Regions from separate parts of the Shinella oryzae genome, predicted to be linked through region 2. Evidence: riboswitches for the same ligand, from Rfam matches in the RefSeq annotation. Region 2 holds a riboswitch; each other region holds the start of a gene.
The links. A riboswitch is a leader RNA that binds a small molecule or an ion and turns the genes downstream of it on or off. The one in region 2 is predicted to bind thiamine pyrophosphate.
Positions count from the first base shown of each region.

Region 1: it holds a riboswitch for thiamine pyrophosphate, as region 2 does, so the genes downstream of both, thiB (thiamine ABC transporter substrate binding subunit) here and thiD (bifunctional hydroxymethylpyrimidine kinase/phosphomethylpyrimidine kinase) in region 2, are expected to answer to the same signal.
Region 3: it holds a riboswitch for thiamine pyrophosphate, as region 2 does, so the genes downstream of both, thiC (phosphomethylpyrimidine synthase ThiC) here and thiD (bifunctional hydroxymethylpyrimidine kinase/phosphomethylpyrimidine kinase) in region 2, are expected to answer to the same signal.

Region 1 covers NZ_CP081987.1:2,880,118-2,887,330, reverse strand. Annotated here, with positions in the region: gene K6301_RS14115 (helicase-related protein) at 1-769, shown strand, start outside; gene K6301_RS14110 (RNA-binding S4 domain-containing protein) at 773-1,192, shown strand; gene fdxA (ferredoxin FdxA) at 1,411-1,749, shown strand; gene K6301_RS14100 (CarD family transcriptional regulator) at 2,119-2,688, shown strand; gene K6301_RS14095 (RNA polymerase factor sigma-32) at 2,920-3,780, shown strand; gene K6301_RS14090 (hypothetical protein) at 3,876-4,055, opposite strand; TPP riboswitch at 4,244-4,355, shown strand; gene thiB (thiamine ABC transporter substrate binding subunit) at 4,393-5,400, shown strand; gene thiP (thiamine/thiamine pyrophosphate ABC transporter permease) at 5,417-7,057, shown strand; gene thiQ (thiamine ABC transporter ATP-binding protein) at 7,050-7,213, shown strand, end outside.
Region 2 covers NZ_CP081987.1:3,309,909-3,317,121, forward strand. Annotated here, with positions in the region: gene K6301_RS16135 (LysE family translocator) at 325-909, shown strand; gene K6301_RS16140 (GNAT family N-acetyltransferase) at 910-1,800, opposite strand; gene dut (dUTP diphosphatase) at 1,800-2,273, opposite strand; gene K6301_RS16150 (peptide chain release factor 3) at 2,369-3,949, shown strand; TPP riboswitch at 4,001-4,095, shown strand; gene thiD (bifunctional hydroxymethylpyrimidine kinase/phosphomethylpyrimidine kinase) at 4,137-4,946, shown strand; gene K6301_RS16160 (LysE family translocator) at 4,950-5,561, opposite strand; gene K6301_RS16165 (AraC family transcriptional regulator) at 5,636-6,436, opposite strand; gene K6301_RS16170 (GFA family protein) at 6,440-6,844, opposite strand; gene K6301_RS16175 (pirin family protein) at 6,900-7,213, opposite strand, start outside.
Region 3 covers NZ_CP081987.1:2,573,471-2,580,683, forward strand. Annotated here, with positions in the region: gene K6301_RS12540 (YcaO-like family protein) at 1-66, shown strand, start outside; gene K6301_RS12545 (TfuA-like protein) at 63-770, shown strand; gene K6301_RS12550 (hypothetical protein) at 892-1,116, shown strand; gene K6301_RS12555 (YqaA family protein) at 1,257-1,694, shown strand; gene K6301_RS12560 (sigma-70 family RNA polymerase sigma factor) at 1,748-2,293, shown strand; gene K6301_RS12565 (anti-sigma factor family protein) at 2,280-3,053, shown strand; gene K6301_RS12570 (Bax inhibitor-1/YccA family protein) at 3,081-3,797, shown strand; TPP riboswitch at 3,932-4,048, shown strand; gene thiC (phosphomethylpyrimidine synthase ThiC) at 4,140-5,963, shown strand; gene thiO (glycine oxidase ThiO) at 5,966-6,946, shown strand; gene thiS (sulfur carrier protein ThiS) at 6,943-7,140, shown strand; gene K6301_RS12590 (thiazole synthase) at 7,142-7,213, shown strand, end outside.

The DNA.
Region 1 (7,213 bases), 430 kb from region 2:
GGACGGCGCCTATGACGGCCGCCGCTTCACCGCGACGACCGCCATGCTGTCCATCCTCGGCGCCACGCCCGACGACATGGAAGAGATCCTCAAGGGTCTCGGCTACCGCGCCGACAGCGTGACCGCCGAAGAGGCCGCCGCCTTCCTCGCCGCCCAGGCCCCGGCCGATGCGGCCGCCGCCACTCCGGCGGACGCCGCAGGCGAGCAGGATGGCGATGCCGACGAGGCGCAGGCCGACGCTGCCGAGGAAACGGCCGGCGAAGCCCCTGTCGCGGAAGCACCCGCGTCCGAAACGCCCGTCGAAGAGACACCGGCCGCCGAGACGGCGGAAGCCCCGCCCGCATCGGACGCCGCAGCCCCCGAGGCTGCCGGCGAAAGCGCCGAGCCGGTCGAGGCCAAGCCCGTGCTGCTTTGGCGTCCGGGTTCGCGCCACGACAACCAGCGCCAGGGCGGCCACCGTCATGGCGGCGAGCGGCCCGAGCGTGGCGAACGCCGTGGCGGCGACCGCAACCGCGGCCAGCAGGCCGGTGAGCGCGGCGAGCGTCGCGAAGGCGGCCGCGGCCGTCCCGACCAGAACCGCGGCGGCCGCGACGGAAAGCCGCAGGGTGGCAACCGCGACCGCAACGAACAGCGCGGCGAGCGCAACGAGCGCGGCGGAAAGCCGCAACAGGCGAAGTTCGAGGCCCGTCCGCCCCGCAAGGAGAAGCCGATCGATCCGGATTCGCCCTTCGCAAAGCTCGCGGCGCTCAAGGAGCAACTGAAGAAGTAGGCCATGGCGCGCGACGAGGAACAGCCGGAAGGTCAGGCGCGACAGCGCATCGACAAGTGGCTGTTCTTCGCGCGCCTGCGCAAGTCGCGCTCGCTGGCGGCGAAGTCCGTCGAGGCGGGCGATGTGCGCGTCAACGATCTCGCCGTCCGCCAGCCCTCCTATGCCGTGAGTCCCGGTGATGTCGTCGTGCTTTCGCTCGAGCGCCACGACATGGTGGTGAAGGTGCTCCAGACCGGCGAGCGCCGCGGCCCCTATGAGGAGGCCCGCCTTCTCTACAGCGACATGACGCCGCCCCCGCCGCCGCGCGAGGAACGCAATCTCTTCGCCCAGGCCACGCGCGAGCGCGGCGCCGGCCGGCCCACCAAGCGCGAACGCCGCGAGATCGACCGCCTGCACGATTATCCGGGCGAAGGCGACGACTGAGTGCCGGGCCGTTCCGGGCCGCGCTTTAGAATTCTATACCTCGCAAGCCGCAGATCGCGCATGTATTACGCTTGCAAAGCGCCCGCAAAGCCTTTACCTCAGCCACCGGACAGCCTGCTTCCCGCATCTCCTGCTGTCTGCCAGCCGATTGCGTGACAGGCTTTGCGGCAATGGACGGTTCCGCCGTCCGCCTGCTTGTGATTTTTCTGGAGTTCATCATGACGTATGTCGTGACCGACAACTGCATCCGCTGCAAATATACGGACTGTGTCGAAGTCTGCCCTGTCGACTGCTTCTACGAAGGCGAGAACTTCCTGGTCATCCACCCGGACGAGTGCATCGATTGCGGCGTCTGCGAGCCGGAATGTCCCGCCGAGGCGATCAAGCCCGATACGGAGCCGGGCCTCGACAAGTGGTTGAAGATCAATACGGAATTCGCGTCTATCTGGCCCAATATCACCGTGAAGCGGGATGCGATGCCCGAGGCCAAGGAAATGGACGGCGTGGAAGGCAAGTACGAGCAGTACTTCTCGCCCAATCCGGGCAAGGGCGACTGACCGGCCGCACGGCGGCCGCCGAAGCTGGGGAAAAAAGCCTGTCCTCGCCAAAAGGCGATAGGGCAGGCTTGATGACCCATGCGAAGCAAATTATTGATTTCGGCACTTTTTTGTGGTAGGGTCCTGATACTGATCCACATCGCGGCATTTTGCGTGCCCGAACACCACCACGAAAGCAAACGATCCCTCACCGTCGCTCACCTCCCATAGGCAACCTCGGTTGCTCGCATGTGATCGCGTTGCAGTGGACCTCTTTGCGCATGGCGGACGGACCAGAGTGGTGACACCGCAGGGTGCCCCCCGTCTTTCCCGGGTCCCCGGACCCACCCCGGCCTCATCGGGGAGTGTAACAGGGAGTATTTGAACAGAATGACGACCCAGCAGAAGAAATCTTCCACGCGCCAGGGCTTCAAGACCGGCGAGTCGATCGTCTATCCCGCCCACGGTGTCGGCCAGATCGTGGCCATCGAGGAGCAGGAAGTCGCCGGCATGAAGCTTGAGCTTTTTGTCATCGATTTCGAAAAGGACAAGATGCGTCTCAAGGTGCCGGTTGCCAAGGCCGTTTCCATCGGCATGCGCAAACTGTCGGAGACCGATTTCGTCGACCGCGCGCTGAAGGTTGTCCAGGGCAAGGCCCGCGTGAAGCGCACCATGTGGTCGCGCCGCGCGCAGGAATACGATGCCAAGATCAATTCCGGCGACCTGATCTCGATTGCCGAAGTGGTCCGTGACCTCTATCGCGCCGAGAACCAGCCGGAGCAGTCCTATTCCGAGCGCCAGCTTTACGAAGCCGCTCTCGACCGCATGGCCCGCGAAATCGCCGCCGTCAACAAGATGTCGGAAACCGAAGCCGTCCGTCTCGTCGAGACGAACCTCGCCAAGGGTCCGAAGCGCGGCAAGGCCATCGAGGAAGATGACAGCCAGGACGAGGCCGCCTGATCTAGGGCGCTCCGTCACGATTTAAAGCCCGGCTGGCGACAGCCGGGTTTTTTTATGGAACTTTTTTGCGGCACGCCCGTTTGACTGGCCGAGGATGACCGAAGGGCGCTGTGCCGCGGCATTGTCCCGGCCGTGCCGGGCGATCCACTAGCCTCTCCGGACTGTCTTCTCTATGGGCGAACGGGTGGTTCATGCCTCCCCGGAGCCGGTTCGGTTCACGTGGAGAGACGCATGGCTACGACGACCGCAGAGCGCCGCATGATCAAGCTTGCCATGTCCGCGCCCTACCTTGAGAGGGACGAGGAACAGGCGCTTGCCCAGGCCTGGAAGAACAATCACGATCAGGAAGCCCGCAACCGCATCGCCATGGCCCATATGCGCCTGGTCGTTTCGATGGCGGGCAAGTTCCGCAATTTCGGCCTGCCGCTCAGCGATCTCGTGCAAGAAGGCTATATCGGCCTTCTGGAGGCCGCCGCCCGCTTCGAGCCGGAGCGGCAGGTGCGCTTCTCCACCTATGCCAGCTGGTGGATCCGCGCCTCGGTTCAGGATTACGTGCTGCGCAACTGGTCCATCGTGCGCGGCGGCACCAGCTCGGCGCAGAAGGCGCTGTTCTTCAACCTGCGCCGCCTGCGCGCCCGTCTCGCCCGCGGCGATACCCGTCTCACCGCCGAGGCCATGCATCAGGAAATCGCCGCCGCCATCGGTGTCAGCACCGCCGACGTGCGCACCATGGATGCGCGCCTGTCCTCGTCGGACATCTCGCTGCAGGCGCCGATCTCGCCCAATGAGGGCGAGGGCGCCAGCCGCATCGATCTTCTCGCCAGCGAGGCTCCCCTGCCGGACGAGCAGGCCGAAGGCTCCATCGATGGCGAACGCCGCCATCTCTGGCTCTATTCGGCGCTCGGCGAACTCAACGAACGCGAGATGAAGATCATCCGCGCCCGCCGCCTCGCCGAAAACGGTGCAACGCTTGAAGAACTGGGCGTCCTGCTCGGCATCTCCAAGGAGCGCGTCCGCCAGATCGAGAACCGGGCGCTGGAAAAGCTGAAGGCCGTCCTGGTCAGCAAGACCACGGATTTCGCCTACGCCTGAGCAGCCTGACGCCGGCTGTTTCCTCGCGCTCCCGACAGCAAAGGACCCGGATGCAGGGACATCCGGGCCTTCGGGGAGGTCATTTATGATGACGCTCAGTTGCAGATCTTGATCTTCCGGATCACGACGTCGCCGTAATAATCGTAGGACTTCACCTTCTTGATGAAGCATTGCGGCTGCTCGTAGCCATAGCTGTCGTAGCAGGCATATGACGGTGCCGCGAAGGAAACGGCGGCGACGAGGGCAACAGTGGCGGAAACGATGGTCTTGCGCATGGGTCTCTCCTGATCTCTGGCCTGATGGATGCGACGAGCTGTTCTCGTCCGGTGATGAGAAGGTCGCACAGCGCCGCCTTGCCCGCTGTTTCCTACGGAACAGGCCGATTTTCCGTCCATTCCCGCCTGCCGGGCTTTGCTCTCCGGTCCGCCCCTTGCGCGCCGTCGCGGGCCGGATTATGCCTTGTGCTGCTCTAACGGGGTGCCCGCAGGTTTCGGTCTGCTGGCTGAGAGGCGTCACGCCAACCCGAAGAACCTGATCCGGCTCGTACCGGCGGAGGGATTAGACGGCTCAATCCAGCGCCCTATTCCCGTTGTGACAAACAAGGAGGCGCGGATGCGCACGCTACTTTCCACATTGGTTACGGCGCTTGCCGTTTGTGTCGCTGTGCCCGCATCGGCGCAGGAAAAGACGCTGACCGTCTACACCTATGAGAGCTTCATCGCCGAATGGGGCCCGGGCCCCAAGGTCAAGGAAGAGTTCGAGAAGACATGCGGCTGCAAGGTCGAATGGGTCGGCGTGGCCGATGGCGTGGAGCTCCTGACCCGCCTCAAGCTGGAGGGCGAGGGCACCAAGGCCGACGTGGTGCTCGGTCTCGATACCAATCTAATCGCCGAGGCGAAGGCCACGGGCCTGTTCGAGGCGCATGGCCTCTCGCCGAAGGACCTGACGGTGCCCGGCGGCTTCTCCGACGATACGTTCCTGCCCTACGACTACGGCCACTTCGCCGTCGTCTATGACAGCGAGACCCTGAAGAACCCGCCGACCAGCCTCAAGGAGCTGGTCGAAGGCGACCCCGCGGAGAAGATCGTCATCGAGGATCCGCGCACCTCCACGCCGGGCCTCGGCCTGCTGCTCTGGGTCAAGTCGGTCTATGGCGACAAGGCGCCCGAGGCTTGGGAAAAGCTCAAGCGGCGTGTCCTGACCGTCACGCCGGGCTGGTCGGAAGCCTATGGCCTGTTCACCAAGGGCGAGGCGCCGATGGTGCTGTCCTACACGACCTCGCCCGCCTATCACGTCATCGCGGAGAAGAACGAGCGCTACAAGGCGGCCGCCTTCTCGGAAGGCCACTATATCCAGATCGAGGTTGCCGGCCTCACCCGCACCGCCGGCGACAAGGCGCTGGCCCGCCAGTTCCTCACCTACATGACGGGGCCGGATTTCCAGTCGATCATTCCCGAAACCAACTGGATGATGCCGGCTGGCAAGACCCGTGATCCGCTGCCCGCCGCCTTCGATGCGCTGGTCAAGCCGGAGAAGACCTTCCTCATGTCGCCGGAGGAGGTCGCGGCCAACCGCAAGGCCTGGATCGACGAATGGCTCGCCGTGATGAGCGCCAAGTAGCCGGGTCAACACCGTGATCTTCGCCCGCGCCGAAAGACGCACGCTCGATATCGCCGGCGCGCTCGCGCTTGGCGGCGTGCTGGCCTTCGTCGGCGTGGCGACGGCCGTGCTGCTTGCCCATGCCGGTTCAGGGGCCGGTGCAGGGGCCGGCGCGGGCGCGCCTTTGTTCGATGCCTATATCCTGCGGGTGGCGCGCTTCACGTTCCTTCAGGCCGCGCTTTCCACGCTGCTGTCGGTGGCGCTCGCCATTCCCGTGGCGCGTGCCCTGGCGCGCCAGCGCGCCTTTCTCGGCCGCGTCTGGATCCTGCGGCTGTCGGCCGTGCCGCTCGGCCTGCCGGCGCTCGTCGCCGCCCTCGGCGTCATCGAGATCTGGGGGCGCCAGGGCGTGGTGAACGATCTCCTGCGCCTTGCCGGCCTGCAAAATCCGGTCAGCGTCTACGGGCTGACAGGCATCCTCATCGCCCATGTCTTCTTCAACCTGCCGCTCGCGGTGCGCTTCCTCGTCGCCGCGCTCGACCGCATCCCGGCGGAATACTGGCTGAGTTCGGCCAATCTCGGCATGGGCGGCGTGGCGGTGTTCCGGCTCATCGAATGGCCGGTCATCCGGCGCGTGCTGCCGGGCATTGCCGGCCTCGTCTTCATGCTGTGCGCCACGAGCTTCACCCTCGTTCTGACACTCGGCGGCGGGCCGGCCGCCACCACCATCGAGGTCGCGATCTACCAGGCGCTGCGCTTCGATTTCGATCCCGCCCGCGCCGTCCTGCTCGCCTTCCTGCAGATCGCGGTTACGGCGCTGTTGCTGTTCGTGCTCTCGCTGTTCGGCCGGCCGCAGGATGAGGGCGTGACGGCGGGCCGCGCCATCCGCCGCTTCGACGGCCGCCGGCGGCGCGTCACGGACGGGCTCGTCATCCTCGCCTTCACCCTCTTCACCGCCGCGCCGCTGCTGGCGACGCTCGTTTCGGGCCTCGCCGCCGATTTCGGCCGGCTCGCGCTCGATCCGATGCTGCACCGCGCGCTTCTCACCAGCCTTGCGATCTCGCTTGCCTCCGCCAGCCTCAGCCTCGCCATCGCGCTGCCCGTCGTGCTGGTGCCGCAGCTCGCCGAAAGCGGCGCGGCGGGCCCGGCCCGGCTGATAATGGCGGGCGCGCTTCCGGCCGTCGGCTCGCTCATCCTGCTCGTGCCGCCGGTCGTCGTGGCCACGGGCTGGTTCCTCATGCTGCGGCTTTTCGGCGAAACCGGCCGCTTCGCCCCGGCCATCGTCACCGTCATCAATGCGCTGATGGCGCTTCCCTTCGTGGTGCGCGTGCTGGGGCCTGCCTATCGCACTCATCTTGCCCGCACGGCGCGCCTCGCGCTCAGCCTCGGCATCACGGGTCCCCGCCGCCTCATGACGATCGACTGGCCGGCGCTGAAGAAACCCTTCCTCACCGCCTTTGCCTTCGCCATGGCGCTGTCGCTCGGCGATCTCGGCGCCGTCGCCATCTTCGGCGCGGAGGGTTTCGTCACGCTGCCCTGGCTGCTTTATTCGCGCATGGCAAGCTACCGCACGGCCGATGCCGCCGGCATCGCGCTCATCCTGGGCGTGCTCTGCCTGCTCCTGACGCTGCCCTCGACCGCTCCCGAGCGCGTCCCCGAAAGGCCCGGCCCCGATGCCTGATACCGCCATCGCCCTCTCCGATGTCACCGTGCGCTTTGCCGGAAAGACGCTCGCCTTCGACTGCGCCATAAAGCCCGGCGCGGCCGTCGCCGTGGTCGGCCCGTCGGGTGCGGGCAAGTCGACCCTCTTCAATGTCATCGTCGGTTTCCAGCCGCC
Region 2 (7,213 bases):
TGATCGGTTCCTCTTAAGCCCGACGTGGTTTTCCGGCAATGGGTCGAGTGCGCGCTGAATCCATCACCTTGGCCCGCGCTAACCTCGCTTGGGTGTAAGCCTGAAAGCCCGGTGCTTCCAGTCTCCCTGCCAAGGAGCAGATGGTGCCGTGGAGCCTGCAGTTTCGCAAACCATATGCCACGCAGGCGATGGCTCACTTGTCACCGGGACAAGGCCCTCCTTGCGATGGCCGCAGCCGCGGCGTAGGCTTTAGGGGCGCATCAGGGAGAAACGTCCGTGCCCGACCCGACAAGCCTTGCCGCCTTCGCTCTCATCGCGCTCGGCATGGTGCTGACGCCGGGGCCGAACATGATCTATCTCGTCTCCCGCTCGATCTGCCAGGGCCCGGCGGCCGGTCTCGTCTCGCTCGGCGGTGTCGCTTTGGGCTTCGTCTTCTATGTCTTGTCGGCTGCGCTCGGCATCACCGCCTTCCTGATGGCGGTGCCCTTTGCCTATGATGCGTTGCGGCTTGCCGGCGCGCTCTATCTCGCCTGGCTTGCCTGGCAGGCGCTGCGCCCGGGCGGCCGCTCGGCCTTCGAGGTGAAGGCGCTGCCGCGCGACAGCAACCGCAGGCTCTTCTTCATGGGGTTTCTGACCAATCTCCTGAACCCGAAGATCGCGATACTCTATCTTTCGCTTTTGCCGCAGTTCATCGATCCGGCAAAGGGGAACGTTCTCCTGCAATCGCTGGTGCTGGGCGGGGTGCAGGTGGTCATCAGCGTCAGCGTCAACGCGCTGATCGCCGTTTCGGCCGGCTCCGTCGCGGCCCTTCTTTCAGCGCGCCCGCGCTGGGGGCTCGTGCAGCGCTGGCTGATGGGCACGGTGCTGGCCGGGCTCGCCCTGCGCATGGCGACGGAAGCGCGCCGCTGATCAGAACGCCGCCATCGGCGGCAGGGCGAAGGGCAGGGCGGGCTGAAGATCGTCCGGGCCGCGCAGCATGAGGACCATTTCGCCGTCATCGGCAATCGCTTCGCCATCCCACGCCAGGTGATCGGGCGCGAAATGCACGGTCACGCGCTGTGGCGTGACATCGAGGCTTGCCAGGATATCCGCGAGGGCGGGCATGCGCGTGCCGACGATGTCGAGGATATCGACATTGCCTTCGCCATCCGCCTGCCAGGCGACGACCGCGCCCGCCTCTTCCAGGAGGTCGAGCTTCAGATCCGGCATCAGCGATGCGTTGAACAGGAACATTTCCTTCTGCCGGAGCGGCGCGAAGCGGTCGGAAACCGGTGCCCGGCCATCGAGCAGCCGGCTGAGCAGCGTCAGGTCCGCCTCGTTCGCGAGGTGAAGCCGGCGGGTCGCGAACGCCCGCCCGCCCGTGGGAGGCACGCCGGCGAAGCGGTGCTGCGGGAGCGGGCGGAAGCCGTGTTTCTCGTAGAGCGCCGGCGTGTCCGTCAGGAGCACGACGGCCTCGAAACCTTCGGCGTTGCAATGATCGAGCGCCGCCTCCATGACGGCGCGATAGAGCCCGCGGCCGCGATGGCTCGGCCGGACCGCGCCGGATTGCAGGCCCGCCGCCCGCACAAAGACGCCGTCGATGACGAGCGGCATGGCGAAAGCGGTGATATTGGCGATGCAGGTGCCGTCGGCGTCAAAGAAGCCGAAGGGCGCGCTGGTCGGGTCCGGTCCGCCCAACCGGTCAAGACCGGAGACATCGATCTCGAATATGTCCCGGAGCAGATCGCAGAGGCCCTGCCAGGCCGCGCGGTCGTCGAAGTAATGTGCGCGGAAGATGAGGCCCGCCTTGTCGGATGACATCACCGCACGCCGGTGGAGCCGAAGCCGCCGGCGCCGCGCGCGGTTTCGCTCGCCTCCACGGCCTCGCGCACGGCCACCTGCGTCACGGGCGCGATGACCATCTGGGCGACGCGCATGCCGCGTTCGATGGTGAAGGCTTCCTCGCCGAGATTGACGAGCAGCACCTTCACCTCGCCGCGATAATCGCTGTCGATGGTGCCGGGCGTGTTGAGGCAGGTGACGCCGTGCTTGAAGGCGAGGCCGGAGCGCGGCCGGATCTGGGCCTCGTAGCCATGCGGGATTTCAAAGATGAAGCCGGTCGGCACGAGCGCGCGTTTTCCCGGCGCAAGCGTGAGGGCCGCGTCGGCATCCACCGCCGCGCGCAGGTCCATGCCGGCGGCGCCCGTCGTTTCGTAGGCGGGGAGCTCGATATCCGCACCGTTCGGCAGGCGAACGAGGGAGAGCGTGGGCTTGGCGGGAGCGTGCGCGTTCATGACACCCATAAGCCGGCCGCAGGCGCGGGCCGTCAATTGCATCTTCGCGGCGGAGCCTGTAAAGACCGCGCCAACTCACAGGATATTGCTTGAACATGGCCGAAACCCTTGCCGAGGCGGTCTCCCGCCGCCGCACCTTCGCGATCATCGCGCACCCGGACGCCGGTAAAACCACCCTCACCGAAAAGCTGCTGCTGTTCGGCGGCGCCATCCAGCTCGCCGGCGAGGTGAAGGCGAAGAAGGACCGCATCCAGACCCGTTCGGACTGGATGAAGATCGAGCGCGAGCGCGGCATCTCGGTCGTGACCTCGGTCATGACCTTCGAATATGACGGCAACGTCTTCAACATTCTCGATACGCCCGGCCACGAAGACTTCGCCGACGACACCTACCGCACGCTGACGGCGGTGGATGCGGCCGTCATGGTCATCGACGCCGCAAAGGGTATCGAGCCGCGGACGCTGAAGCTGTTCGAGGTCTGCCGCCTGCGCGATATCCCGATCATCACCTTCGTCAACAAGATGGACCGCGAGAGCCGCGATCCCTTCGAGATCCTCGACGAGGTGGAAGAGAAGCTGGCGCTGGATACCGCGCCGGTGACATGGCCGGTCGGCCGCTCCAAGACCTTCTGCGGCTCCTATCATCTGGCCGATCGCACCTTCCGCGGCTCGGACACGCAGGTCCAGCCGACCAGGATGGACGATGCCGCCGAAGTCGCCAAACACCTGCCGGAAAACGAGCGCCAAGCCTTCATCGACGAGATGGAACTGGCGCGCGAGGCCTGCCGGCCGTTCGATCGCGAAGCCTTCCTCGAAGGCCATATGACGCCGGTCTTCTTCGGTTCGGCGCTGCGCAATTTCGGGGTGCGCGATCTCATCAACGCGCTCGGCGCCTTCGCGCCGCCGCCGCGCGACCAGGTGGCAGATGTGCGCAAGGTCCACGCCGCCGAAGACAAGATGACGGCCTTCGTCTTCAAGATCCAGGCCAACATGGACCCGAACCACCGCGACCGCATCGCCTTCGCGCGCGTGTGCTCCGGCATGCTGGAGCGCGGCATGAAGGTGCGCCTTGCCCGCACCGGCAAGCAGATCGGCCTCTCGGCACCGCAGTTCTTCTTCGCCTCGCAGCGCCAGCTGGCCGATACGGCCTATGCCGGCGACGTGGTTGGCATTCCCAACCACGGCACGCTGCGCATCGGCGATACGCTGACGGAAGGCGAGGCGCTGGTGTTCGAGGGCGTGCCGAACTTCGCGCCGGAAATCCTGCGCCGCGTGCGGCTGGAAGACGCGATGAAGGCCAAGAAGCTGAAGGAAGCGTTGCAGCAGATGGCGGAAGAGGGCGTCGTGCAGCTCTTCTCGCCGGAAGACGGCACGCCGGCCATCGTCGGTGTCGTCGGCGCGCTGCAGCTCGACGTTCTCAAGGAGCGCCTGCAGCAGGAATACGGCCTGCCGGTCTCCTTCGAAATGTCGCGCTTTTCCGTCTGCCGCTGGATTTCCTCCGACAATGCGGCCGAACTCGACAAGTTCGTCACTCAGCGCCGCGGCGATATCGCCCGCGACCTCGATGGCGATCCGGTCTTCCTTGCGCAGGACAGCTTTTCGCTGCGCTACGAGGCGGAGCGTTACCCCGCGATCAAGATGGTCGCCATCAAGGAGTACCACGTCACCAAGGCGTGACGGCGGCCTGTCACTTTCAAGGTGACAGGCGCCTCTCCATTTGCGAAAAGCATTGCCAGACAGGGGCGTCCGCGCAGGCGGGCTGAGAAGCACCCTTTGAACCTGAACCGGATCATGCCGGCGGAGGGAGTCGCTGGCACTGCATTCGCCGTTGTCCCGCGCCCGCCTCCGTCCGCAAGGAGGCGAGATGGCAGACACAATCGCAAACATCCTCTCGATCGCAGGCTCCGACCCCTCGGGCGGCGCCGGCATCCAGGCCGACCTCAAGACCTTCGCCGCCCGTGGCACCTATGGCATGGCCGTGCTGACCGCGCTGACGGCGCAGAACACGCAGGGCGTTTCGGGCGTGCATCTCGTGCCGCCGGCCTTCGTCGCCGCGCAGATCGCCGATGTCTTTGCCGATGTGCGGGTGGGCGCCGTCAAGATCGGCATGATCGCCTCGGGCGAGATCGCCGAGGCGGTGGCGAACGCCCTGTCGCCGCATCGCTCCGTCCCCGTCGTGCTCGATCCCGTCATGATCGCCAAGGGCGGGGCCTCTCTTCTGGCCGCAGACGCCGTGGAGGCCCTGACGCGCCGGCTGCTGCCGCTGTCCACGCTGCTCACGCCCAACCTGCCGGAGGCGGCCGCCCTGCTCGGCGAAGCCGAGGCGACCGACCGGGCTGCGATGGAAAACCAGGCGAAGCGCCTGCTGGCGCTCGGGCCGAAGGCGGTTCTGCTGAAGGGCGGGCATCTGCCGGGCAACGAGAGCCCGGATGTGCTCGCCATGCCGGGCGCGCTGCGCTGGTTCGAGGGCGTGCGCGTGCTCACGCGCAACACCCACGGCACCGGCTGCACGCTGTCGAGCGCGGTGGCGGCGGAACTGGGCAAGGGGCATTCGCTGCCTGAGGCCGTGGCCGCGGCCAAGAGCTTCGTCGCCGGTGCCGTGCGCGGATCCGGTGCGCTGGCAGTCGGCGCGGGGCACGGTCCGCTGCATCATTTCCACGCGCTCTGGGCGTGACGGTCAGCGATCCGAAAGCGCCAGCCGCAGGCCCATGAGCCCCAGGGCCGCGGCGAAGCTGCGCTGCATCCAGGTCATGACCGCCGGTCGGCCCAGCACCTGCCGTCGCAGGCTGGCCGCGAGCGCGGCATAGACGGCGAAGACCAGGAAGGTCAGCAGCATGAACACGCCGCCGAGCAAGAGCATCCGCGCCGTCAGGTCCGGCGCGCCATCGGGCACGAACTGCGGCAGGAAGGCGAGGAAGAACAGCGAGAGCTTGGGGTTGAAGACATTGGTGAAGGCGCCCTTGCGCACGATGCGCGCGGCCGCCTCGACCGGCTGGTCCGGTGCCGTATCGAGCGCAACGCTTTCGCGCAGCATGCTCCAGGCGATGAAGAGCAGGTAGATGACGCCGATGATGCGCAGGAGTTCGAAGGCAAGCGCGCTGGCATGCAGGATGGCGGCGAGCCCGGCGATGCTGGCCAGCATATGCGGGATGATGCCCAGCGTGCAGCCGAAGGCCGCAAGCAGGCCGGCGCGAAAGCCGCCGCTGACCCCGCGCGCCACGGTGTAGATGACGCCGGTGCCCGGAAGCAGGATGACGATGAGCGAGGTGATGAGGAATTCGGTGGTCATGTCGGGTTTCCATGCGCTTGAAGAGGCGGCAGGAAACACCGGACGGTCATCGCGGTCTTGAACGAAATTGCAGGTCAGGTGAGGGCGGCCAGATAGGCGCCCGGCGTGTAGCCGTAACGCCGCGTGAAGTTGCGGGTCATGTGGCTCTGGTCGGCGAAGCCGGCGCCGGCCGCGGCATCGGCAAGCGGATTGCCGGCGGCGATGAGGCGGCGGGCGAGATCCGTTCGGCGCTGGATGAGATAGGCGTGGGGTGTCAGCCCCGTCGCGCGGGCGAAATCCCGCACCAGCCGGAAACGGCCAAGGCCGCAATCGGCGGCCAGCGCATCGAGCGTGACGGGCGAGACCGGGTCGGCGTCGATCCGCTCGCGTGCGCGGGCGATGCCGGCAGCCGCAATGCCCTCGCGGCGCGGCGCCCGTTCGCGCAGCACCGCCGCCAGCAGCAGGAGAAGCCGCTCATCGCGGCAGATTGCTGCGGCCTTGGTATCGACCAGCGCCGTCAGAGCGGCCGCGACAAGCCGGCCGACGCGGCTGTCGTCCAGCACGGGCGCATAAAATTCCTCGCGGGTGTCCCCTTCGAAAATGTCCTGTGCCGCGGCCGCGACGATATCCAGCCGCATATAGAGCATGCGCCAGGCGCGGGACGCGCCGCCAAGCGGCGCGCCGTCATGCACCTCGCCGGGGTTGACGGTGATCGTGTTGCCGGCCTGCGCCTCCACGCGGCCGCGCCCGCTCGCCGATGTCTGCGCGCCGCGTTCGACCAGGCCGATGCCGTAGGTGTCGTGGCTGTGGCGGGCGAAGGCGTGGCTGCTGTCGGCGATGACGGCCTCGACGCCGTCGATGGCCGTGCGCAGGACCTGGAAACGGCCGCTTGCCACGCCCTACTCCCGCGGCGTGCCGGGAAGGGCTTTGGTCTCGCCGAACCAGTCGGTGGCCGAAGAGCACCAGATCTGGCGCTTGGGCTTGAGGGCGGCGCGCTGGTTGATGCTGCCCCAACGGATGCCCCAAAAGGCGGCCGCCTCGCCCGTGCCGGAGGAAAACAGCGGCGTTCCGCATTCCGGGCAGAAGTGCAGAAATCGCTCGCGGCCGCTTTCGGCGATCTTGGTATAGACCTTCGGCGTCTCGCCGGTGAGGGTGAGATCGGCCCGCGGCACGCGCACGGTGACGCGATAGGGCGAGCCGGTCAGCCGCTGGCAATCCGTGCAGTGGCAGATGAGCAGACCATCGGGATCGATCTCGGCCTCGTAGGTCACGAAGCCGCAATGGCATTGTCCGTCGATCCGCATCTCTCGTCCTTCCGCCTCGGGTAAAGGCGGAAGGATAGGCGCCTGTCGCGCGACGTCAATGCGCCGGCTTGATGAAGGTGCCGTTGCGCAGCTCGCGCATGGCCTGCTGCAACTCGGCCTGGGTGTTCATCACGATGGGGCCGTGCCAGGCGACGGGCTCCTCGATGGGTTTGCCCGAAACCAGCAGGAAGCGGATGCCCTGCTCGCCGGCCTGCACTGTCACCTCGTCGCCGGTATCGAAGACCACGAGCGTGCGGTTGCCGGAGAGGTCGCGGATGTTCAGCTCCTCGCCCTGGAACTCCTTTTCCACCTTCACGCCGAAGGGCTTCGAGGCGTCGCGGAACGTGCCGGAGCCGGCGAAGATATAGG
Region 3 (7,213 bases), 740 kb from region 2:
GAGGGCGCGCGTCGCCACGCCGTCGGCTCCCGCGCACTCTCCCGCATGCTGTTTGGAACCTCATGAAAATCCTCTTCGCCGGCCCCAGCCTGCCGGATGCGGCCACGCTCTGCGGCGACGTCTTGGAGGTCCGTCCGCCTGCCGTTCACGGCGACGTTCTGGCGGCCGTGCGCGCCGGCGCAACGGCAATCGGCATCATCGACGGCGGCTTCGAACATGTCGCACCCGTCTGGCACAAGGAAATCCTGTATGCCTTGCACGAGGGCGTTTCCGTCTTCGGCGCGGCCAGCATGGGCGCCCTGCGCGCCGCCGAATGCGCTGCCTTCGGCATGGTGGGCATAGGACGGATCTACGAGGATTATGCGAGCGGGCGCCGGTTGGACGATGCCGATGTCGCGCTTCTGCATGGCCCGGCGGAACTCGGATATCCCGCGCTTTCCCTCCCGCTCGTCAATGTCGATGCGACGCTCGACCGGCTGGAGGCGGATCGAACGGTCGCTGCGCTTGAGGTGGCGGGCCTTCGCGACGCCGCGCGCCGGATTTTCTACAAGGAGCGCACATGGTCAGCGATCCTCAAGGCGCGTGAAAACGGGGTGTCGTGGACGGCCACGACACAACTCCTGACCGAGCGGACCGTGAACCAGAAACGCGTGGACGCCCTGGCGCTGGTGCGGGAAATGACACTCTGGGCGGGCAAAAAGGCCGAAAAACGTGGTGACTGGACGTTCCGCGCCACGTCGCTGTGGCGTATGGCGGCAGATCAATCTTAAACCGCTTTCGTCATACAATTTCGCATTCCGCGTGTGTCACGCTGGAGTCACGCGCCAAAGCCGGTCCCCACGCCTATACTCACATTCAGGGTAAAATTCGACGCGGCGGGGGCCAGCACATATGAAAATCGATACGATCGAAATGGAAGACCGCGGCGCGGAACTGATGGCGCTGGCGCGAATGCTCGCCTTCGCCGTGGAAACCGCCAAAGGCCTCGACGTCGAGGCCGTCGAATATTGCCTCGATACGGCACTGCGGGCTGTGCTGAACGAGATCGACGAACCGTCCCGCATCATGCTGACGTCGAACGACATCCTGCTGATGAACCGGTCCGCCCTCTGCTGAGCGCGAATGCAAAGGCCAGACTGACCGCCCATACCGCGATAAAGACCTGTCACACCCTTTCCTAGGCCGGCCGTACCGTTTATCGGAAGCGGGCGCGCACTCCGCGCGTGGACGGAGAGCGGTATGACGGAGATGCCCGGATGAGCGCGCTTGCGGCCTATGGCGGCCTTTTCATAGCCGCCTTCATCGCCGCCACCATCCTTCCGGCACAATCCGAAGCGGTGCTCGTCGGCCTGCTTGCCGCCGGCAGCCATTCACCCAGCCTTTTGATCATCGTCGCGGGAACGGGCAACGTGCTCGGCTCCGTCGTCAACTGGTTGCTCGGCCGGGGCATCGAGCGCTTCCGCCATGCGCGATGGTTTCCGGTCAACGCCGCAAGCCTCGAGCGTGCCGGCAACTGGTATCGCAAATACGGCTGGTGGAGCCTGCTTCTCAGCTGGGCACCGATCATCGGCGATCCGCTGACGGTGGCAGCCGGCATCATGCGCGAGCCGTTTTTCCGTTTCCTGCTCGTCGTTTCCATCGCCAAGTTCGGCCGCTACCTCCTGCTTGCGGCCATCGTTCTCCACTGGTTGTGAACTTTTTTGGCAGCCGATGGAATGGAAGCCGCGCGGCTCTCGTATATTGGGGCATGAACGCAAAGACACCCGGCTTCAACGTGATCGGACAGCTTGCGGCGCTCAGGCGCTACGCACTTTCGCTCGTCCGCAATCCGGATGATGCCGAGGACCTCGTGCACGATGCGCTGGTGAAGGCCTATGAACGGCAGGGCACGTTCCGCACTGGCGCGAATGTGCGCAACTGGCTGATGTCGATCCTGCACAATGCGCATGTGGACCGCTTGCGCCAGCGCCGTTCGATGCAGCGCCGCCACGATGGCGCGGCCGAAGTCGCCGAAACCGCGATACCGGCCAACCAGGATCATTCGGTGCGCCTCACGCAGCTGCGCAACGCCTTCTTCACGCTTCCCGAAGAGCAGCGCGCGGCCCTGCACCTCGTCGCCATCGAGGAGCTTTCCTACCAGGAAGCGGCGACCGCCCTCGGCATTCCCGTGGGAACGCTGATGTCACGCGTCGCCCGGGCGCGCGAGCGCCTGCGCACATTCGAACAAAGCGGCCCGTCCGCGACCGTCACGCATCTCAGGATTGTCGGAGGCACTGGCGATGACCAGCAATGACCCCATCCTCGAAGCCGATCTCAACGCCTATGTCGACGACCAGCTGGCCGTCGGGCGGCGCATCGAGGTGGAGGCCTATCTGTCGGAACGCCCGGCCGTCGCCGCGCAGATCATGAAGGACCTGCGCGTGCGCGACGAGCTGCGCCTGGCGCTTGCGGACCACCGCACCGTGATCCGGCAGGAGACGCGCGAGGCCGCGCGCCAGCTGGAGCGTTCGCTGTCGCGCCGCCGCATCCTTGCGGTCTTCCGCCGTGCTGCAGCGATCGCGCTCTTCGTCGCGGCAGGCTGGGTCGCGCATGCCGTCTTCGGCCCCTTCGGCGCGACCGAGGTCATCGCCTCGGTGCAGCCGCCGGCCTTCGTGGAGGAAGCGGTGCGCGCACACCGGACGACGCTTCTGCGCGACACGATGGCATCTCAGCCGGAGACGGAAACGTTCGACCGTGCAGAGATCCGCTCGGCCACCGCCATCGTCCTGCCGGACCTGCCGAAAGGCTGGACCCTGCTCGATACGCAGGTCTTCCCCTCGGCCTATGGCCCGAGCGTCGAGCTGGTGCTGCAACCGGAGGCGAACGAACGCCTCTCGCTCTTTGCGGTGCGCCCGGGCTCGTTTGCCGTGCAGCATGTCCTGCTGTTCCACGCTGACAACGCCCGGGCCGCCTACTGGCAGATCGGCGACGTCGCCTATGCCCTGGTGTCCGAAAGCCGCAAGGCCGACGACCTGACGCAAACCGCGCGGGAACTTTCCCGCACGCTCTACTGATCAACCGTTTCCATAAGGAGATATGAGATGGAACCCGTACAACAGCGATTCGGCTACGGCGCACAGGCGCAGTCCGCTGCCCTCTTCGACGAGGGCCTGCGCCAGCACATGCTGCGCGTCTACAACTACATGGGCGCCGGCCTTGTTATCACCGGCCTCGTTGCGTTCATTGTCGGCTCCACGCCGGCGCTCTACGTGCCGATCTTCTCGTCGCCGCTCAAGTGGGTGGTGATGCTGGCGCCGCTCGCCTTCGTTTTCTTCTTCTCGTTCAAGATCCAGACGATGTCGGCCAGCACGGCACAGATGACCTTCTGGGCGTTTTGCGCCGTCATGGGCCTCTCGCTCGCATCGGTGTTCCTTGTCTTCACCGGCATGAGCATCGCCCGAACCTTCTTCATCGCCGCAACCATGTTCGGCGCCACGAGCCTTTACGGCTATGTGACGAAGCGTGACCTTTCGAAATTCGGCTCGTTCCTGATCATGGGCCTGATCGGCGTCATCATCGCTTCGATCGTCAACATTTTCCTGGGCTCCAGCGCCCTGCAGTTCGCAATCTCCGTGATCGGTATCCTCGTCTTCGTCGGCCTGACGGCCTGGGATACGCAGAACATCAAGTCGCAATATGCCGAGAACATTGACCAGGAATCCCAGCAGAAGATGGCCGTGTTCGGCGCGCTCTCGCTCTACCTGAATTTCGTCAACATCTTCCAGCTGCTGCTGAATTTCACGGGCGAACGCGAATAGTTTTCGCGAATGGTTTCAAAGGGAACGGCGGGGCTTGCTCCGCCGTTTCTTTTTGTGTGCGGCACAGAAAAAAGTAAGTATGAACTTACTTTATGAACCCCGTTGACAAATCGACCCATAGCGTTTTTGCTTAAGGCATTCACCAGGGGGGTCCCGACAAGGGGCTGAGATACTGCTGGCTTTCGCAGCGCAGTGACCCGTTGAACCTGATCCAGTTCATACTGGCGTAGGGACGGTGCAAGCGCTGTGGCAGGACATCCGATAACCCGGATTCCGTGTCCAGCGTCCTTCCATCATTCCGGCTCTAGGACTGGGTCTCCAAACCGAACTTGGAGCCTCACGATGAATATTGCCGCCCAAAAGCTCACCCCGACCGTCACCACCGGCGCCCTGCCCGCCTCGCGCAAGATCCACATTGCCGGCGAACAGCATCCCGAAATCCGCGTGCCGATGCGCGAGATTTCCCTCCACCCGACCTCGGGAGAGCCGCCCGTCATCGTCTACGACGCCTCGGGCGCCTATACCGACCCCAACCACATCGTCGCCATCGAAAGCGGCCTGCCGCGGCTGCGCGAAAGCTGGATCGCCGCGCGTGGCGATACCGAAGACTATGAAGGCCGTCACATCCGCCCGGAGGACAACGGCTTCGCGACCGGCGAGCGTCTGACACCGGAATTCCCCGTTCGCAACCGCCCGCGCAAGGCGAGGGACGGCAAGGCTGTGACCCAGCTCGCCTATGCCCGCGCCGGCATGATCACGCCGGAGATGGAATTCATCGCCATCAGGGAAAATCTCGGCCGCAAGGCCGCGAAGGATACACTCGTGCGCGATGGCGACAGTTTCGGCGCGCATATTCCCGATTTCGTCACGCCGGAATTCGTCCGTCAGGAGGTCGCCAGTGGCCGGGCGATCATCCCCGCCAACATCAACCATCCCGAGGCCGAGCCGATGATCATCGGCCGTAATTTCCTGGTCAAGATCAACGCCAATATCGGCAATTCCGCCGTTACCTCCTCCATGGCCGAAGAGGTCGAGAAGATGGTGTGGGCGATCCGCTGGGGCGCCGATACCGTCATGGACCTGTCGACAGGCCGCAACATCCACAACATCCGCGAATGGATCGTCCGCAATTCGCCGGTTCCGATCGGCACCGTGCCGCTCTATCAGGCGCTCGAAAAGGTCAACGGCATCGCCGAGGACCTGACCTGGGAAGTCTTCCGCGACACGCTGATCGAGCAGGCGGAACAGGGCGTGGACTATTTCACCATCCACGCCGGCGTGCGGCTGCATTACATCCCGCTCACCGTCAATCGCGTCACCGGCATCGTCTCGCGCGGCGGCTCGATCATGGCCAAGTGGTGTCTTCATCACCACCGCGAAAGCTTCCTCTATGAGCATTTCGAGGAAATCTGCGACATCTGCCGCGCCTATGACGTCTCCTTCTCGCTCGGCGATGGCCTGCGCCCCGGCTCGATTGCCGACGCCAACGATGCGGCGCAGTTCGCCGAACTCGAAACGCTTGGCGAACTCACGCAGATCGCCTGGGCAAGGGATTGCCAGGTCATGATCGAAGGCCCCGGCCATGTGCCGATGCACAAGATCAAGGAGAACATGGACAAGCAGCTGAAGACCTGTGGCGAGGCGCCGTTCTACACGCTCGGGCCGCTCACCACCGATATCGCGCCCGGCTACGACCACATCACGTCGGGTATCGGCGCGGCGATGATCGGCTGGTTCGGCACGGCCATGCTCTGCTACGTCACGCCGAAGGAACATCTCGGCCTGCCCGACCGCAACGACGTGAAGGTGGGCGTCATCACCTACAAGATCGCCGCCCATGCCGCCGATCTCGCCAAGGGGCACCCGGCGGCGAAGATCCGCGACGACGCGCTGTCGCGCGCCCGCTTCGAGTTCCGCTGGGAGGACCAGTTCAACCTGTCGCTCGATCCGGAAACGGCCCGCTCCTACCACGACGAGACGCTGCCCAAGGAGGCGCACAAGGTGGCGCATTTCTGCTCCATGTGCGGTCCGAAATTCTGCTCCATGCGCATCTCCCACGACATCCGCGCGGAAGCGCAGAAGGAGGGGCTGGAGGCCATGGCGGCGAAGTTCCGTGAGGGCGGCGACCTCTACATGCCGCTTGGCACGACACCTGCGGGAGAATGACCATGCGCATCCTGGTCAAGGGGGCCGGCGTCGCCGGCCTCACCGTCGCATGGCAGCTTTACCGCCATGGCTTCGACGTCACCGTGCAGGAAAAGGCCGGCGCTGTCGGCACCGGCGCATCCGGTTTTGCCGGCGGCATGCTGGCGCCGTGGTGCGAGCGCGAGAATGCCGAAGAACCGGTGCTCTCGCTCGGGCGAATGGCGGCCGACTGGTGGGAGGCCGCCCTGCCCGGACAGGTCCAGCGCTGCGGAACGCTGGTTGTCGCAGGCGGGCGCGATACGGGCGAACTCGACCGCTTCGCCTCGCGCACCACCGGCTGGGAATGGCTGGACGAGGCGGCGATCGGCGCGCTCGAACCGGATCTCGCCGGCCGGTTCCGCAAGGCGTTGTTCTTCCGCGAGGAGGCGCATCTCGATCCGCGTCGGGCGCTCTCCGGCCTGACCGCCGCGCTTGAGGAGGCACGCATGCGCTTCCTCTTTGGCGACAGCAAGGACAAGGGCGCTTTCGACCGGATCGTCGATTGCACCGGTGCAGCCCGCATCGGCCAGTTGCCGGAGCTGCGCGGCGTGCGCGGTGAGATGCTTTATCTCGAGACCGAAGAGATAAACCTCTCCCGTCCCGTCCGTCTCCTCCATCCGCGCCACCCGATCTACATCGTGCCGCGCGATAAGAACCGGTTCATGGTCGGCGCGACCATGATCGAGACGGATGATGCCGGCCCGGTGACGGCCCGCTCGATGATGGAACTGCTGAACGCCGCCTATGCACTGCATCCCGCCTTCGGCGAGGCGCGCGTGGCCGAGACCGGCGCGGGTATCCGCCCCGCCTACCCTGATAACCTGCCGCGCGTCACGGCGCTCGGCGATACCATCCATGTCAACGGCTTTTACCGCCACGGCTTCCTGCTGGCGCCCGCCATGGCGGGCGAGGTGGCCCGGCGCCTGCTGGCGGAAGCCCCGCAACCGGAGAGGCTGGCATCATGACCTTCATCATCAACGGCGAGGAACAGGACGTGGCGGCAACGACGCTCGCCGCCCTGCTCGATGTCCTCGAATACGAGGGAGAGTGGCTTGCGACAGCGGTGAACGGAGAGCTCGTGCACCGCGAGGATCGCGCCGCCTTCACGCTCGGCGAGCGGGACCGGATCGAGATCCTCTCCCCCATGCAGGGAGGCTGACATGCTGAAGCTCTACGACGTTACCGTCCAGTCCCGTCTTCTGCTGGGCACGGCCCGCTATCCCTCGCCCGCT